DNA from 2 places in the Curtobacterium flaccumfaciens genome. Region 2 is predicted to be linked to the other one. Evidence: riboswitches for the same ligand, from Rfam matches in the RefSeq annotation. Region 2 holds a riboswitch; the other holds the start of a gene.
The links. A riboswitch is a leader RNA that binds a small molecule or an ion and turns the genes downstream of it on or off. The one in region 2 is predicted to bind thiamine pyrophosphate.

Region 1: another riboswitch for thiamine pyrophosphate. It lies ahead of thiM (hydroxyethylthiazole kinase); the one in region 2 lies ahead of OE229_RS07700 (ECF transporter S component).

Annotation. Positions count from the first base shown of each region.
Region 1 is NZ_CP106879.1:2,006,260-2,015,120, forward strand. It holds gene thiD (bifunctional hydroxymethylpyrimidine kinase/phosphomethylpyrimidine kinase) at 1-1,060, opposite strand, end outside; gene OE229_RS09645 (thiamine phosphate synthase) at 1,057-1,803, opposite strand; gene thiM (hydroxyethylthiazole kinase) at 1,800-2,663, opposite strand; TPP riboswitch at 2,652-2,747, opposite strand; gene OE229_RS09655 (NUDIX domain-containing protein) at 2,816-3,748, shown strand; gene OE229_RS09660 (phosphotransferase enzyme family protein) at 3,867-4,613, shown strand; gene OE229_RS09665 (winged helix DNA-binding domain-containing protein) at 4,610-5,701, shown strand; gene OE229_RS09670 (J domain-containing protein) at 5,850-6,788, shown strand; gene OE229_RS09675 (hypothetical protein) at 6,856-7,239, shown strand; gene OE229_RS09680 (RNA-binding S4 domain-containing protein) at 7,233-7,595, opposite strand; gene OE229_RS09685 (hypothetical protein) at 7,629-7,877, shown strand; gene OE229_RS09690 (hypothetical protein) at 8,040-8,861, shown strand, end outside.
Region 2 is NZ_CP106879.1:1,572,918-1,581,778, forward strand. It holds gene OE229_RS07675 (polyprenol monophosphomannose synthase) at 1-96, shown strand, start outside; gene treZ (malto-oligosyltrehalose trehalohydrolase) at 202-1,956, opposite strand; gene treY (malto-oligosyltrehalose synthase) at 1,953-4,454, opposite strand; gene glgX (glycogen debranching protein GlgX) at 4,451-6,682, opposite strand; gene OE229_RS07695 (hypothetical protein) at 6,811-7,134, shown strand; TPP riboswitch at 7,217-7,328, shown strand; gene OE229_RS07700 (ECF transporter S component) at 7,323-7,961, shown strand; gene OE229_RS07705 (ATP-binding cassette domain-containing protein) at 7,964-8,861, shown strand, end outside.

The sequences.
Region 1 (8,861 bases), 430 kb from region 2:
CAACGCCAGCGCCGGAACCGGCATCGGCATCGGCGCAACCGACCCCGAGCGCCGCCAGGTGCCGCTCGTACGCCCGCAGGTAGTGGACGTCCTGCGCCAGGTACCCCGCGAACACCTCCGGTTCGAGCGTCCCGTCGCGGAGCCCCACCAGGAACGCGCAGCCGATCGTCTCGTCCAGCACCGACGCCGCATCCGCCCACCACACGTCCGTGTAGGACAGCCCGGGCAGGGCCGCCCGTGCCTGCGCGCCGTGGTCGACCGGGCCGTTGCCGGTCCCGACCGACAGCGCATCCGCTCCGCGCAGCGCCGCCGTCAGCCACTCCTTCGCCACCCCGACCGCGAGGTCCCAGTCGCCGAGCCGCGCGGCGAGCGTCGCGATCGCACTGGAGAGCGAGCACCCGGTGCCGTGGGTGTTCGTCGTCGCGACCCGGGGGCCGGTGAACACCCGCACGGTGCCGTCCGGTGCCACGAGCACGTCGTCGGAGGTCGGCCCCTCGTCGTGGCCGCCCTTCGCCAGCACCAGGACGTCCCACCGCGCCGCCACGGCACGCGCGGCATCCAGCGACGAGGCCGACGTCGATGCAGACGAACCGGGACCAGCCGCGCCCGACCCGGCCAGCTCCGCCAGCACCACGAGCTCGGCCCGGTTCGGCGTCACCAGGTCGGCGAGCGCGAACAGCGCCCCCATGGCCGACGCAGCGTCCTCGTCGAGCAGCCGGTCCCCGCTCGTCGCCACCATCACCGGGTCGACGACGACCACCGGCGGCCGGTGCTCCCGCAGCCAGTCCGTCACGACGCGCACGACGCCGGCGGTGCCCAGCATCCCGATCTTCACCGCGTCGACCACGACGTCGTCCGACACCGCGTCGAGCTGCTCCCGCAGGAACCCGACGTCCGGCACGTGCACCGACCGCACCCCGTGCGTGTTCTGTGCGACGAGCGCCGTCACGACCCCCATCCCGTACCCGTCGTGCGCGGCGATCGCCTTGAGGTCCGCCTGCATCCCGGCGCCGCCCGTCGGGTCGGTCCCGGCGATGCTCAGCACCCGTGGGACGCTCATGCGTCCGCCCCGTGGTACGTGGAGGCCGGGAGGACCGGATCACCTTCTGCGAGCCCCCTCACCTCCGTCCCGTGGTCGGGTCCAGGGCCCCACGCGGCCACGTACGCCGCCGCGGCGGACCCGGGGTCGGCTGCGGCACAGATGCCCGAGACGATCGCGACCCCCGCGGCACCGGCCGCCCGGAGCGGCACGACGTCGTCGAGGGTCACCCCACCGATCGCCACGCACGGCACGTCGGTCGCGGCGGCCAACCGGGCGAACCCGTCGTGACCCAGAGCCGGCGGGTGGTCGGCCTTCGTCGCCGTGGGGTGCACGACCCCGACGCCGAGCAGGTCCACGGTGCCGCGCGGGAGTCGTTCGACGGCCGCCAGGTGCGCGAGCGTGTTCGCGGTGAGGCCCACGTGTGCGTCCGCTCCGAGCAGGGCACGGGCGGCCGTGACGGGGACGTCGGACTGGCCGAGGTGCACGCCCGCGACCCGGTGTCCCGCCTGCCGTGCGGCGAGGACGACGTCGAGCCGATCGTCGACCACCACCCTCGCGCGGTCCCCGACGGCGTCGGCGACCGCGGCCGTCAGGGCGAGCAGGTCACGCGCCGAGGCGTCCTTGTCCCGCACCTGCACGATCCGCACCCCGGCATGGACGGCGGCGCGGACGACCCCGAGCACCCCGATGCCGTGCCGGTCGGCCAGGGCACCGTCGGTCACCAGGTAGACGCCGAACCCGACGGACCGCAGCCCGCTCATGCCGACACCGCCCGGGCATCGACAGGAGCGGTCTCGACCGTGATCCGGGCCTCGCGGACGACGTCCTCCGGGGTCAGCGACGCCAGCCGGTCGAGGAACAGCGGCTGGAAGGTCCCCGGTCCGCCGGCGTCCCGTGCCGCCAGCTCGGCGGCGATCGTGTGCACCGCGGTGGCGGCGACGGCAGCGGCACCCGCGTCCTCCGGCGCGACGGACGTGAACGCGGCGACGACCGCGCCGAGCGCGCACCCGCCACCGGTGATCCGCGTCAACAGGTCGGTGCCGTTCGCCACCCGGACCACACCGATGCCGGGCGCGACCAGCAGGTCGACCGCACCCGACACGGCCACCGCGTCCACGAGCCTCCCGTCCGACGCAGCGACGGACGCGACCCGGGCGCCGTCCGTGCCCACCGTGCTGTCGACCCCGCGGCCACCGGCCGAGTCACCGAGCAGGGCGAGCACCTCGGACGCGTTGCCGCGCAGCACCGTCGGGTGCAGCGCGAGCAGGTCGCGCGCCAGCGCGGTCCGCACCGGCAGCGAGCCGACGGCCACCGGGTCGAGGACCCACGGGGTGCCCGCGTCACGGGCCGCGTGCACGGCCTCGAGCGCGGCGACCCGCGGTTCGGCGTGCGGGGTGCCGGTGTTCACCAGCAGGGCATCCGCGACGCGGGCGAACGGCCCCGCCTCGGTCGCCACGTCGACCATCGCGGGCGAGGCCCCGAGTGCGAGCAGCACGTTCGCCGTGACGTTCTGCACGACGGTGTTCGTGATGCACTGCACCAGCGGGGCCCGGGCACGCACGGCCTCGAGCAGTTCGGCGGTTCGACGGGCCCAGGCAGGGGAGGGCGCAGCGTTCTCCATGGACGATCCCTTCGCGAGTACGAGCTCGAGCAGGTTCGACGGGTGTGATCTCAGCCGCTGGATGCGGCACCCCGTGTCTCGAGCGACACCGTACACGACGCCCGGTGACCACTTCGAGGCCCGCTCCGGGCACCGTGTGCCAGGGTTGAACCGTGCCAGATGCAACGCCCCCCGGGCCCCCGCCCGGCCCCCGCGACCCCGGCGACGCCTGGGCGGTCGGCCCCGACGGCACCAAGGCGTGGGGACGCTTCGGCGCCGCCGGCCTGCTCGTCGACGACGGCACCGGCCGCGTGCTCCTGCAGCACCGCGTCGAGTGGAGCCACCACGGCGGCACCTGGGGCATCCCCGGCGGCGCACGGCACCAGGGCGAAGCAGCGGTGACCGCCGCCCTCCGCGAATCCGCCGAAGAGGCCGGTGTGCCCGACGACGCGATCGCCCTGCGCCACACCGCCCTGCTCGACCTGGGGTTCTGGACCTACACGACCGTCGTGGGGCGCGCCTCCCGACCCTTCGAACCCGTCATCGCCGACCGCGAGAGCCTCGCCCTGTCGTGGATCCCGATCGACCAGGTCGACGACCTGCCCCTGCACCCCGGGTTCGGCAGGTCGTGGCCGGCGCTCCGCGCCACGGTCGCGACCACGCCGCACGTCGTCGTCGACGCGGCGAACGTCGTCGGCAGCGTGCCCGACGGCTGGTGGAAGGACCGAGCCGGCGCCGCATCGCGCCTGCTGGCGCAGGTGTCGGCGCTCGCCGCGGGCGGGGTGTCCGCGTCGTTGCTCGACCTGCCGTTCGCACGGTGGTGGCCGCGGTGGACCGTGGTGCTCGAGGGGGAGGCCCGGGCCGCTGCGGACGTGGGCGGTGCTGGTGGAGGCGGCGGCGCGGACCGCGGTGCCGCCACTGGCGCCGTGGACATCGTCCGTGCTCCGGCCTCCGGCGACGACGCCGTCGTCGAGTCCGCGCGGGCCGCGGTGCAGGCCGGCGACGGGCCGGTCGTCGTCGTGACGGCCGACCGCGAGCTCCGCGACCGCGCCGAGGCCCTCGGTGCGGTCGTCCGCGGGCCGTCCTGGTTGCGCGACCAGCTCTGAGGCACGCTCGGCAGCGAGGACCCGCGCGCCGTGTTCCGGATGGTCGCCGAGCGGCCGTCGATCGCTGCCGGTACGCTGGCCCTCCGTCAACGGAGACGCAACACGCAGGAGGTTCCCCTTGGAGCGCATCACCAGGGCCGACGACCGAGTCCACCGCCCCGCCGGGCCGTGGACCCCCACGGTGCACCGGCTGCTCGCCCACCTGCACGAGCAGGGGTTCGTCGCAGCCCCCGAACCGATCGCCCTCGGCGACACCCTCGAGACGGTCTCGTTCGTCCCGGGCGTCGCTGGTGAGTACCCCTGGACCGAGGACATCGCCAGTGAGGCAGCCCTCGTGACCAGTGCACGCCTGCTCCGCCAGTTCCACGACGCCGCCGCGAGCTTTCCGCGCAGCGCCACCGACGACCTCTGGTCGCAGGCCGACCGTGCCCCGGTCGAGACGATCGTGCACGGCGACTTCGCCCCGTACAACTGCGTCTACGACGGCATCGCCGCCGTCGGCCTGATCGACTTCGACACCGCACACCCCGGGCCCCGCGTCTGGGACGTCGCGAGTGCCGTCTACCGGTTCGCGCCGTTCACCACCGGCGCTGTCGAGGGATCGACCGCTCGCGCCCTCGACGAGCGGCTGGCGCGGGCTGCCGAGTTCTGCCGTGCCTACGCGCTCGACGAGCGCTCCCGCAGTGTCCTGGCCGAGACGATGATCGCGTCACTCGTCGCGCTCGTCACGACGATCGAGCACGAGGCCGCCGCCGGCAACCCCAAGTTCGTCAGCGACCTGCAGCACGGTCACGCCGACCTGTACCGCGCCGACGTCGCCTACCTCGAGCAGCACGCCGACGCCGTCACCGCCGCCGTCGCGTGACCACCAGCCCCGCGCGGCTCCGCACGGCGCGGTTCGCGGCGCAGGGCATCGCGGCGCCGGGGCTGCGCCCCGCCGAAGCAGTCGAGCGGATGCTGGCGGTGCAGGGGCAGGACCTCGGCCAGGTGCTCTGGGCCACCGGGGTCCGCGCTCCGGGATCGACGCGGGACGACGTCCGCGCCGCATTCGACCGCGGGGAGCTCGTCCGCTCGTGGCCGATGCGCGGCACCCTGCACGCCCTGTGCCCCGACGACCTCCGCCTGCTGCTCTCGCTCACCGCCGAACGGACGCTCCGCACGATCGCCCGACGCGCCGCCGAGCTCGGCATCGACGACGCCCTGCTCGGCCAGGCCCGTGACGCGACGATCGCGGCCCTGGTCGGTGGTCGAGCGCTGGTCCGTGACGACCTGTTCGCGGCGTACCGCGCTGCCGGCATCGACCCGTCCGGAGGTCGCGGCTACCACCTGGTCCTGCAGCTCGCGCAGGAGGGCCTCGTCGCGTGGGGCCCCACCGCCCGCGTCGGGCAGGGGCTCGTGCTGCTCGACGAGTGGGCACCCGCCGCCGGTGCGTTGCCGGACCGCGACGAAGCCCTCCGCCGGGTCCTGCTCGGGTACCTGCGTGGCCGTGGCCCAGCGACCGAGGTCGACGCCGCGAGCTGGACGAAACTGCCGCTCGGTGACCTCCGCCGGGCCCGGGCCGCGGCTGGGGACGCGGTCGAGGACCTCGGCGACGGACTCCTCGACCTCGCCGACCGGCCGGCATCCGCCCGCCCGGCAGCCGCGCGCGTCCCCACCGGGCACCTGCTCCCCGGCTTCGACGAGTACCTGCTCGGGTACGCCGACCGGTCGGCGCAGCTCGACCCCGCTCACGCCGACCGGGTCGTCCCCGGCGCCAACGGCATGTTCCTGCCGATGGCCGTCGTCCGGGGGCGCGTCGTCGGCACGTGGAAGCGCACCGAGCGTCGGGCCGGGCACCTCGTCACCGTCACACCCTTCGGTGCCGTCGACGCGTCGGCCGTCCGTGCGCTCGAGGCAGCGGCCGCGCGGTACGCGGGGTTCCTCGGCGCGCCCGTCGCGACCACGGTGGTCTGACACGACGACCTGCGGGCCGCGCGCTGCACCGGCCCTCTCGCACCGGCACGGCCACCCCGCCGCTGGCGGAACCGGCGGCACGGGCCCAGACCGTACCCAGCAACCATGCGGCGGACTCCGACACTGCCTCCGGTAATGTCGCAGGGCCATGACGGACAGCCCGGCCGACGCCACCCCCTACGAAGTCCTCGGCGTCCCCGCGACGGCTGATGACGAAGCGCTCCGCCGCGCCTACCGGCGGGCCGCCCGCGAGACCCACCCCGACCTCGGCGGCGACGCCCAGCGCTTCCGGCAGGTCCAGCTCGCGTGGGAGCGCATCGGCACGCCGGCAGCCCGGCGCGCGTACGACGTCGGGTTCCGCGCGTCCGGCGTGTCCGGTCCGTCCGCGGCGGCCGCCGGCAGGGGTGACACCGGTCGCGACGCCTACGCACCCCCGGCAGCGCGTCGCGACACCCGCCCCCGGGCCCGGTCCCACGGACACCCCGGCGGTCGGTCGCGCGAGGTCTTCCTGCAGGCCGAACGCGAGTGGGTCGGGCTCGGCGACCCCATCGAGGACCCCTACGACCCCACGCTCATCCGCTCCGCGCCGCGGCACATCCGACGCCTGCTCGCCGAGGCCCTGGCCGAAGAGACCACTGCCTCGATCGTCTCCGACATGGGGATCGGTGTCACCGTGTGGCACGACCTCGACGCCGGGGCCGAGGGCAAGCTCGACCACGCCGTCCTGACCCCGAGCGGACTCTGGGCCGTCGAGTCCATCGACTGGGGCGCTCCGGTCCGCATCGAGCACGGCGAGATCGTCGGCGAGACGCTCGCGCCGGGGGAGCGACCCGTCAAGGAACTCGTCCGCGCCGCCCGTGCCGTGCAGAAGCAGACCCGGGTGCGGTTCTCCGGGCGGCTGCTCGTCGTGCCGGACGCCGCCGTCACCGAGGACGTGCAGCTCGTCGGCTCCCCGAAGAAGCCCACCGCGCTCGTCGTCCGCCGGAGCGCGCTCGCCCAGGTGCTGAACGGCGTCTGGTCGCCGGCCGGTTCCGTCGACGTGTTCGAGATCCGCGACCGCCTGCAGCAGACCGTCCGCTTCGTCTGACGCCTGACGCCTGACGCTCGACCCCGCGCTCGGACCGCCACCGTCCGATGCGTCGTACGATCACGGCATGCGCGAAGAGGTCGTCGTCGTGGTCGGCGGGTGGGAGCATGACTGCTGCGGGCCCGCGTACGAACGGGAGACCACGGCGGCGTTCACCGCGTACGGCAGGACGCCGAGGTTCGCCGAGTCCCGGCACCACGACGACCCGTTCGGCATCACGGTGTTCCGCGGTCGGGTGGCCGACCTGTTCGTGGTCGCCGAGGACGGCACCCGAATCCCCGTCCACCGCATACCGTCCGGTCGTGCGCTGGGCGGTTCCGACCCGGACGACGACGGGCACCTCGAGGCCCCGTGGACCGGAGAACGGATCGAGATCGAGTCCGACACGTTCGAGATCGTGGTCGATGTCCACGTGCCAGGGTCCGGGTCTGGGCGCGCGAAGCGTCAGTAGCCGCGGAGCTTCTCGAGGTCGCGGCGCTCCCGCTTGCTCGGCCGTCCGGCGCCGCGCTCGCGCATCGGCACGAACCCGGCCTCTTCCTTCGACAGCCGCGGCGGGGTCTTGTCCTCGAAGTGCTTCGCGGCCTCGGGGGCGCTCGTCCGCTTCAGGATGATGCCGGTCACCACGACGATGCGGTCGAAGCCGTTCTGGCGCACCCGCACCTCGTCACCGGGGCCGATCGGCTGCGCCGGCTTCGCCCGCTCCCCGTTCACCCGGACGTGCCCGGCCTTGCACGCGGCAGTTGCGGCCGACCGGGTCTTGGTGATCCGGACGGCCCAGATCCAGCTGTCGACCCGGGCCTTCTCCATGCCGACACTCTAGGCGGCCCGTACCCTGGGGCGGTGCATGCGGACGAACAGGCGGCGATCGCCCGGGCCCGTGCGCTCGGGGTGCTGCACGACGCCGCGATCGGGGACCGCCTGGTGGTCCGGGCGCACCACGGGGACGGCGCGCAGGACGCCCTCGGCGACCTGGTCGCCCGGACGCCCGACTCCGTGACGATCGCCACCCGCCGCGGCCCGGTCGAGGTCCGGCTCGCCGACGTCGTCGCCGCGAAGCCCGTACCGCCGCCCCCGCCCGCGCGGCACTGACGCGCTCGGCTCGTCTGGTGCGAGGTGCCGTCCTCCGTGCGACCGCTCGTGGGTCGCACGGAGGACGGCACCTCGCACCACTCGCTCAGCGCCTCGCACGGTGCGAGCCCACCCCGGCGAGCCGCAGGCCCCCGCGCCCCGCTCCCGACATACGCTCATCCCATGGCAGTCCCCGTCCCGCTCGGCACCGAGGACCGCACCGCCCGCCTGACCCTCCGCCGCCCGGACTCCTGGCGCCGCGAGGACTCAGCCCAGGCGGACCTGCGCGTCACCGGCGACGACGTCGTCCTCACCGTCCGATCCCGTCCCAGCGACCGCGCGATCGGCGACGAGAACACCGGCCTGCTCGAACGGTTGCCCGGCTCGGTCGAGGGCCTGCTGCTCGTCGGCTGCGACCCGTGGACGAGCGCCGGCGCCCCGGCCCGGTTGGTCGAGTACGTCCGGCCCGACGAGCACGGCGACGTCGCGGGCACCCACCTGCTCTTCGTCACCGGTCGGCACCGCGTCGACCTGACGATCGAACGCCCGCTCGCCCGGCTGCTCGAGACCGACGACCTCGTGCTCGCCGTCCTCGAGACCGTCCGCGCCACCGAGACGGTCCCGGTCCGCCCCGAGCGTGACCTCGAGCCCCTGCCGGCCCCCGCCCCGACGACACCGCTCGAGGGTCCCCGGCTCAGCGCGGACGCGATCGGCACCCTGCAGAGCCTCGCCGGACGCCGGTGGAACCCCACGCTGCTCCGCACCGCGGCGGGCCGCGAACTCATCGAGGCGGGCCTCGTCGGCCGGCTCGGCACCCTGCCGGAGTCGACCCAGACCCTCCTCGAACCCTGGCAGGGCGATGCCCAGCCGGTCACGCTGGAACAGCACCTGCCCGACGGAGGCGAGTCGCGCCTCCAGGCCTGGTCGCAGACCGTCGTCGACGGGACCGACGCGGCGGGTGCCGTGGTCGCGTCCGTCACGCCGGACCGGGCCGTCGCGCTGCTG
Region 2 (8,861 bases):
CGCCGGATCCGCGAGACCCGCTCCCTGGTCAAGGACCACCGCAAGCTGCCGTCCGTGCGGAAGAACGCGCACGCGGTCGCCGACCACGCGGGCTGAGGCCGAAGACACGCGAACGCCTGCACACACGAACGGCGACGGACCCGGGGGTTCGTCGCCGTTCGTGTGTGCAGCCTGCGGCTCGCTCGCGCAGCCCGCGGTCGGCTAGCGGAGCACGACCACGCCGCGGCCACGGAAGCGGACGACGCCGGCATCGACCTCGATCGCGCCGAAGCCGTAGAGCTCCTCGCCCACGGCGTCGGGCACCGGGACCTCGGCTGCGTCGTCGGCGAGGTTCACCACGACGTGCACCGGTGCCACGTCGGGGCCGAGCAGCCCGCGCGTGAGCACGAGCCAGCGGCGGTCCTCGTCGAAGCGGACGGCGTTCGCCTCGTAGCGGTGGTCGACGAACGCCTGGTCCGTGCGCCGCAGGGCGATGAGTACCCGGTAGGCACGCAGGATCGCCGCACCGCGTTCCGAGCTGACGTCGGCCCAGTCGAGCTTGGAGTTGGTGAACGTCGTCGGGTCCTGCGGGTCCGGCACCGCTGACTCGTCCCACCCGTGCTCGGCGAACTCGGCGATGCGCCCCTCGGCGGTGGCCTTGCCGAGCTCGGGCTCCGGGTGCGAGGTGAAGAACTGCCACGGCGTCGAGGCTGCGAACTCCTCGCCCATGAACAGCATCGGCGTGAACGGCCCGAGCAACGTCAGGGCCGCGGCGATCACGAGCCCCTCGTCGTCGAGCGTCGCCGCGAGCCGGTCGCCGGCCGCGCGGTTGCCGATCTGGTCGTGGTTCTGGTTCGCGACGACCAGGGCCGTCGCGGGGGAGGTCCCGCGGTCGATCGGCCGGCCGTGACGCTTGCCGCGGAACGACGACCACGTGCCGTCGTGGAAGAAACCGTCCTCGAGCACCTTCGCCAGCGCCGACAGCGGGGCGAAGTCGGCGTAGTAGCCGTTCGTCTCGCCGGTGAGCGCCACGTGCACGGCGTGGTGGAAGTCGTCCGACCACTGCCCGGTGAGGCCGTACCCGGCGGCCTCGCGCGGCCGGAACATCACCGGGTCGTTGAGGTCGGACTCCGCGATCAGCGACAACGGACGACCGATGAACGACGAGTAGGCGTCGGTCTCGTCGGCCATCGACGCCAGCACGTGCGGGCGGGTGGTGTCGCGGATCGCGTGCACGGCGTCGAGCCGGAGCCCGTCGACGTGGTGGTCGCGGAACCACATGCGGACGTTGTCGAGCACGTACCGACGGACCTCGGGGTGTTCGACGTTCACCGAGTCACCCCAGGTGTTGCCGAGCCCGGCCAGCAGGTACGGGCCGTACAGCGGCAGGTAGTTGCCGCTCGGTCCGAGGTGGTTGTAGACGACGTCCTGGATGACGCCGAGCCCCAGCGCGTGCGCCGTGTCGACGAACCGGTCGTAGGCGTCCGGGCCGCCGTACGGGGCGTGCACGGAGAACCAGCCGACGCCGTCGTAGCCCCAGTTCCACTCGCCGTTCACGGCGTTGACGGGGAGCAGCTCGACGAACTCGACCCCGAGCTCGACCAGGTGGTCCAGCTTCTGGGCGGCGGCGTCGAGCGTGCCCTCGGGCGTGTAGGTGCCGATGTGCATCTCGTAGATCACGGCGCCGCGGGCCGGACGTCCGGTCCACGACTCGTCGGTCCACGCGAACCGTGCGGGGTCGACGACCTCGGACGGGCCGTGCACGCCCTCGGGCTGGTACCGGCTGCGCGGGTCCGGTCGGATCGCGTCGTCGTCGCCGACGCGGAACCCGTACCGGGCGCCGACGACCGGCATCACGGCGTCGGTGGACCACCAGTCGTCGTCGCCCTTGGTGAGCGGGTACTCGACGTCGTCGACGACGAGCCGGACCCGGTCCGGCTCGGGCGCCCAGACGGCGTAACGGTCGGGTGCGGTCATGCGTGACCCTCCAGGATGTCGATCTCGGCCTGCGCGTCGGTCTCGGTGGCGTCCGTCGTGCGGTCGGCGGCGGGCCGGGAGGCGCCGCTCGCGTCGGACACGGCGGTCACCGCGTCGGCGTGGCCGGCTGCACCGACCGCGTCGGCGGGCACGAGCAGCGCGACCGGGTAGGTGGTGAGCAGGTCGGCCAGCGCGATCCCGCGGTCGGCGGGGACGTGTCGGCCGGTGAGCAGGTCGATGCGCTCGACGGGGACGGCGTGCACCAGTGTGTCGCCCCAGCCGCCGACCCGGTCGAGGCCGATCGGCAGCCGCGTCGCGATCGTCACGGCACCGCCGCGGTCGAACGCGATGACGTGGTCGGCCGCGCTGCCGGTGGCCTCGAGCTCCAGGTACCGGGTGAACAGCTCCGGGTGGTCCCGACGGATGCGCAGTGCGCGGGTCGTGACCAGGAGCTTCGCGGCGCCGTCGATGCCGATGGCCGGCAGGTCCTCGGGCCCGTCGTCGTCCGGGCCGTCGAGCTCGGCGAGCACGTGACGCCGCTCGGCATAGTCGACCGGACGACGGTTGTCGGGGTCGACGAGCGAGCGGTCCCAGAACTCGGTGCCCTGGTAGACGTCGGGGACGCCCGGTGCGGTGAGCTGGACGAGCTTCTGGGCGAGACCGTTCGACCACCCGGCGGCGTCGATCTGCTCGTCGAGGGCGTCGAGCACGGCGACCACGTCCGGGTTGTCGAACGCGGCGTCGACGATCGCGTGCATCTGCTGCTCGAACGCCTCGTCGGGCTCGGTCCAGGTGGTGCTGTCACCGGCTTCGCGGGATGCCTTCTCGGCGTACGCGTGCAGACGCTCACGGCTGGCGGGCCGGGCACCGACGATCGCCTGCCAGAGCAGGTCGGCGAACACGCGGTCCTGCAACGGCACGAGCGACTGCAGACGCTCGAGCGTGGCGGCCCACTCGTCGCCGAGCTCGGCCAGCACGGCGATGCGGGCGCGGGTGTCCTCGCTGCGCTTCGTGTCGTGCGTGGTGAGCGTCGTCATGGTGTGCGGCCAGCTGCCGAGCCGTTCGCGCTGTGCCTGGTGGAAGTCCGCCACCGAGACCGCGAAGACGCTCGGGTCGCCGCCGACCTCGCTCAGGGACGACAGGCGCGAGGTGCGGTAGAACGCCGTGTCCTCGACGCCCTTCGCCATCACCATGCCGCTGGTCTGCTGCAGTCGGACCGCCGCCGCGTTCGTCGGGTCGACGAGTGCCGGTGCGATCCGGTCGATGACGTCGTCGAGGTCCGGTCGGGCCTCGGCGGCACGCTCGAGCGCGGTGATGAGGTGGTGGGCGCCCTCGGGCAGGTACGTGCGGTACACGTCGAACGAGGCCACGATCTCGGCGACCGCGTCGACGATTCGCTCGTGCGTGATCGTCTCCGTCACGGCGCTCGGCGCGAGCAGGCGTGCGAGCCGCTCGACCTCACTGCCGAGGATGCCGTCCGCGATGCCCCGTCGGGTGTCGTGCGTGAGCTGCTGCCAGTCGGCCGGCTCGGCGCCCGATGCCGCGGTCAACGCCTGCTCGCCCGCGGGGTCGACGAACACGCGGTCGAGCACCCCGAGGGCGTCGTACCCGGTGGTGCCGTCGACCGGCCACGAGCTCGGCAGCTGCTCGCCGGGCTCGAGGATCTTCTCGACGAGGGTGTAGGCCCCGCCGGTCAGCTCCGCCAGGTCCTGCAGGTAGCCCGCCGGGTCGTACAGCCCGTCCGGGTGGTCGATGCGCAGGCCGTCGACGAGGCCGTCGCGGAACCAGCCGCCGATGACCCCGTGCGAGGCCGCGAACACCTCGGGCTCCTCGACCCGGATCGCCGCGAGGGTGTTCACCGCGAAGAACCGGCGGTAGTTCAGGTCGTGGTCGGCACGCTTCCAGTGCACGAACGCGTAGTGCTGGCGCTCGTGGACGGTCTCGACGGTGTCGCCGTCGTGCACCGTCCCGGGTGCGGTGGGGTAGGCGGTCTCGCCGACGCGGAGCACCGGACGCTCGGCGTCGGACGTGTCGAGCGTGACCGCGTCGAGCAGCCGGTCGTCGAGCACGGGGACGCGGAGCTTGCCGTCGCCGGCTTCCCAGTCCACGTCGAAGGCCCACGCCACGGGGGAGCCCTGCCCGAGTTCGAGCAGGGACCACCACCACGGGTTCGACTCGGGGGTCGCGACGCCGACGTGGTTCGGCACCACGTCGACGATGACCCCGAGGCCGACGGCGTGCGCGGCCTCGGCCACCGCCCGCATCGCCTGGTCACCGCCACGGTCGGTGTCGACCCGCGTGTGGTCGACCACGTCGTAGCCGTGGTTCGACCCGGACTCGGCCTGCAGCACCGGCGACAGGTACAGCCAGTCGGCCCCGAGGTCGTGCACGTAGTCGACCAGGTCGCGGGCGGCGTCGAGGTCGAAGTCGGCCGAGACCTGCAGCCGGTACGTCGACGAGGGGACGCGGTTCGCTGCGCCGGGCGTTCCGGCGGTCATCGGGCGGCTCCGCTCGGTGCGGTGGAACCGGCCGGGTTGGCCGGGGTGACGGCGTCCTGCGGGGCGACCGGTTCGGGGGCGCCGTCCTGCTCGGCGTCGACCGGGGTGCTCGTGACCTCGTGGTCGGGCTCGGCACGCAGGACGATCATCGACCGCGCGGGGACGTCGAGCGGGGTCCCCGCATCGAGCACCTCGTCGCGTGCGCCGGGGTCGGCGGTGTCGATCCGGACGGTCCAGCCGGGGGAGTACTCCTCTGGTGGGAGCGTGAAGGTCACGACGTCGTCGTGGGCGTTGAAGTACGTGATGAAACCGACGTCGGTGACGCGCTCACCACGGGCGTCGCGCCCGCGGATGCCCTCGCCGTTCAGGTACATGCCGACACTCTTGCCGAAGCCGGAGTCCCAGTCCTCGGGGTCCATCGCGTCGCCCGAGGGGGTCAGCCACACCACGTCGGGCAGCGGCTCGCCCTCGCCACGACGGACCGGACGGCCGTTGAAGTACCTGGTCCGGCGGAACGTGGGGTGGTCGTGCCGGAGCTTCACCACGTCGGCGGTGAACTGGATGAGGTCCTCGTCCGCACTGTCCCAGTCGATCCAGCTGAGCTCGGAGTCCTGCGCGTAGACGTTGTTGTTGCCGGACTGCGACCGGCCGAGCTCGTCGCCGTGCGCGATCATCGGCACGCCCTGGCTCAGGAGCAGGGTGGCCAGGAAGTTCCGGCGACGCTGCAGCCGCAGGGCGTTCACGGCCTCGTCGTCGGTCGGGCCCTCGGCGCCGGAGTTCCACGACCGGTTGTGGCTCTCACCGTCGTTGTTGTCCTCGCCGTTGGCCTCGTTGTGCTTCTCGTTGTAGGCCACCAGGTCGTACAGCGTGAAGCCGTCGTGCGCGGTGATGAAGTTGATGCTCGCCTTGGGCGTGCGGCCGTCGTGCTCGTACAGGTCCGCCGAGCCGGAGATCCGCGAGGCGAACTCGCCGAGCGTCGACGACTCACCGCGCCAGAAGTCGCGGACGGTGTCGCGGTACTTGCCGTTCCACTCGGACCACTGGGGCGGGAAGTTGCCGACCTGGTACCCACCGGGGCCGACGTCCCACGGCTCGGCGATCAGCTTGACCTGCGACACGATCGGGTCCTGCTGCACCAGTTCGAAGAAGGCCGACAGCCGGTCGACTTCGTAGAACTCGCGGGCCAGTGCCGACGCGAGGTCGAAGCGGAACCCGTCGACGTGCATCTCCGTCACCCAGTAGCGGAGCGAGTCGAGGATGAGCTGCAGCGAGTGCGGGTGCCCGACGTTGAGCGAGTTCCCCGTGCCCGTGTAGTCCATGTAGAACTTCTTGTCGTCGTCGACCAGGCGGTAGTAGGCCGCGTTGTCGATGCCGCGGAACGACAGCGTCGGGCCGAGGTGGTTGCCCTCGGCGGTGTGGTTGTAGACGACGTCGAGGACGACCTCGATGCCGGCGCGGTGCAGCTCGCGCACCATCGTCTTGAACTCCTGGACCTGCTGGCCCTGGTCGCCCGACGACGAGTACGCCGAGTGCGGCGCGAAGAAGCCGATGGTGTTGTAGCCCCAGTAGTTCGACAGCCCCTTGTCCTGCAGGGTCGAGTCGTTCACGAACTGGTGCACCGGCATGAGCTCGAGCGTGGTGACGCCGAGACGCTGCAGGTGCTCGATGACCGCCGGGTGGGAGACGCCGGCGTACGTTCCGCGCTGCTCTTCCGGCACGTCGGGGTGGGTCTCGGTGAGTCCCTTGACGTGCGCTTCGTAGATGACGGTCTCGCCGTACGGCGTGCGCGGCGGGCGATCCCCCTGCCAGTCGAAGAAGGGGTTGATCACGACGCCCTTCATCATGTGCGACGCGGAGTCCTCGTCGTTGGTCGAGTCCGGGTCGCCGAACGTGTACGAGAAGAGCGACTGGTCCCAGTCGATCTCGCCGCTCGTCGCCTTGGCGTACGGGTCGAGCAGGAGCTTCGACGGGTTGCAGCGTGCGCCGGAGTCCGGGTCGTACGGGCCGTGCACGCGGAAGCCGTACTCCTGCCCGGGGCCGATGTTGGGGAGGTACGCGTGCCAGACGTAGGCGTCCACCTCGAGCAGGCGGACGCATTCTTCGTTGCCGTCGGAATCGAACAGACAGAGTTCGACGCGCTCGGCGACCTCGGAGAACAGCGCGAAGTTCGTGCCGCTCCCGTCGTAGGTCGCCCCGAGCGGGTACGGGTTTCCGGGCCAGGTGTGCAAACGGTCCTCCAGGTGTGGGTCCGGCCAACATATCGGCGGCGCTCGTCCGCGTCCGCAGACAAGCCCCAGCTGTGGATGCCAGCTGTGCCCCGCGGCCTGTGGAGGAACGGACGAGTAGCGTCGCGCGCATGGCCAACATCGTCTCGAAGATCGCAGACCAGGTCCGCCCGCTCGGGGTCTCCACGAACTACGGAGAACCCGTCGAGGTCGGCGACCAGACCCTGATCCCCGTGTCCGTCAGCTGGTTCGGCTTCGGCGGCGGCGGGGGCGACGACGAGAACGGCGGTGGTGGTGGTGGCGGTGCGTCGGCCCCGGTCGGCGCCTACGTCCGTCGCCCGGGCAAGGACCTGGTGTTCGAACCGAACCCGATCTCGCTGATCGTCGTGGCCATCCCCTTCGTGTGGGTGGCCGGGCGTGTCCTCCGCAAACTGGTGCGCGCGCTCAAGAAGTGACCCCCTGACGCAACGGGAGGCCCGTGGCGACGCCGCCACGGGCCTCCCGTCCGTCACGCGGTCGCGACCGCGTCTAGACTGCTGGCACACACACGGGAGTCCGGGACCGCCGGGCTGAGAGGGAGCGATCGGCGCTCCGACCGTCGAACCTGATCCGGATCATGCCGGCGCAGGGAGGAGTCAGCAGCATGCCTTCAGGCACGTCCACAACCGTCACCACCGCTCCGCGGCGATCGCTGCGTTGGCGGGTCGTCGACATCGTCGTCGCGAGTGTCCTCGCGGTGGCCCTCGGGGTCGTCTTCCGGCTCTGGGAGTTCGGCTACGAACCCATCAGCGCCGTCATGGACCTCGTGCTCCCCGGCACGAAGGCCCTGTTCGGCGGGGTCTGGCTGCTCGCCGGCCCGATCGTCGCGATCGTCGTCCGCAAGCCCGGCGCCGCGCTCTACGGCGAGATGGTCGCCGCCTCGGTCGAGGCGTTGTTCGGCACCCAGTGGGGATGGCTCACGCTCGAGGCCGGGCTCGTCCAGGGCCTCGGCGCGGAGATCGTCCTCGCGTTGTTCCTGTACCGCGTCTACCGCCTGCCGGTCGTCGTGCTCGCCGGTGCCGCGGCCGGACTCGCGCTCGGCATCAACGACACCGTCCTCTGGTACCCGGGGCTCGACGTCGCCTTCAAGGTCGTCTACGTCGTCTGCGCGATCATCTCCGGCGCCGTGATCGCGGGGGCGGGTTCGTGGCTCATCGTCCGGGCACTCGCCCGCACCGGGGTGCTGTCGTCCTTTGCGGCCGGCCGCGAGCACAGCCGTCGCGAACCCCGCGCCCTGGTGTGACCGTGCCCGCTCCGTCGGCGACGTCCCCTTCCACCGGCGGCGACGCCGGCGCAGGTGCCGGCGTCCGCGGGGCACGCATCGTGTTCCGTGGCTGGGGCTGGCGGTACCCGGAGCGGGACGCCTGGGCCGTCCGCGACGTCGACCTGACCGTCGAGCCGGGGGAGCGGGTCGCCGTCGTCGGCCCGTCCGGGGCAGGCAAGTCGACGCTCCTGCGAGCGGTCGCGGGCGTGCTGCCCGACGAGCCCGATGCCACCGACGACACCGCTGCTTCGGTGCAGGGAGCACTCCTGGTCGACGAGGCCGACCCCCGCGCGGTCCGCGGGCGAGTCGGTCTCGTCATGCAGGACCCCGAGGCGCACACCGTGATGTCCCGCGTCGGCGACGACGTGGCCTTCGGCTGCGAGAACGCCGGCGTCTCCCGCGACGAGACCTGGGCCCGGGTGCGGACGGCGCTCGACGTCGTCGGCCTCGACCTGCCGCTCGACCGCTCCACCGCGCAGCTGTCCGGCGGGCAGCGGCAGCGGTTGGCGCTCGCGGGCGTGCTCGCGATGCGGCCGGGTGCGCTCGTGCTTGACGAACCCTGCGCGAACCTCGACCCGGACGGCGTGGCGCAGGTGCACGACGCCGTCCGGGCACTGCTCGACGAGACCGGGGCGACGCTGCTCGTGGTGGAGCACCGGATCGGCACCTGGCTGGACCTGGTCGATCGGCTCGTGCTGCTCGAACCGGGCGGCGGCGTGGTCGCGGACGGTCCGCCGGCCCGGGTGCTGGTGGACCACGGCGAGGCGCTCACGGCGGCCGGGGTCTGGGTGCCGGGCGCCGAGCCGGCGCGCGGTTCGGCGCGGGGGCGGCGGCGTGCGAGCGGGCGAGCGGGCGAAGTACCCGGGGCGTCCGGTGGGG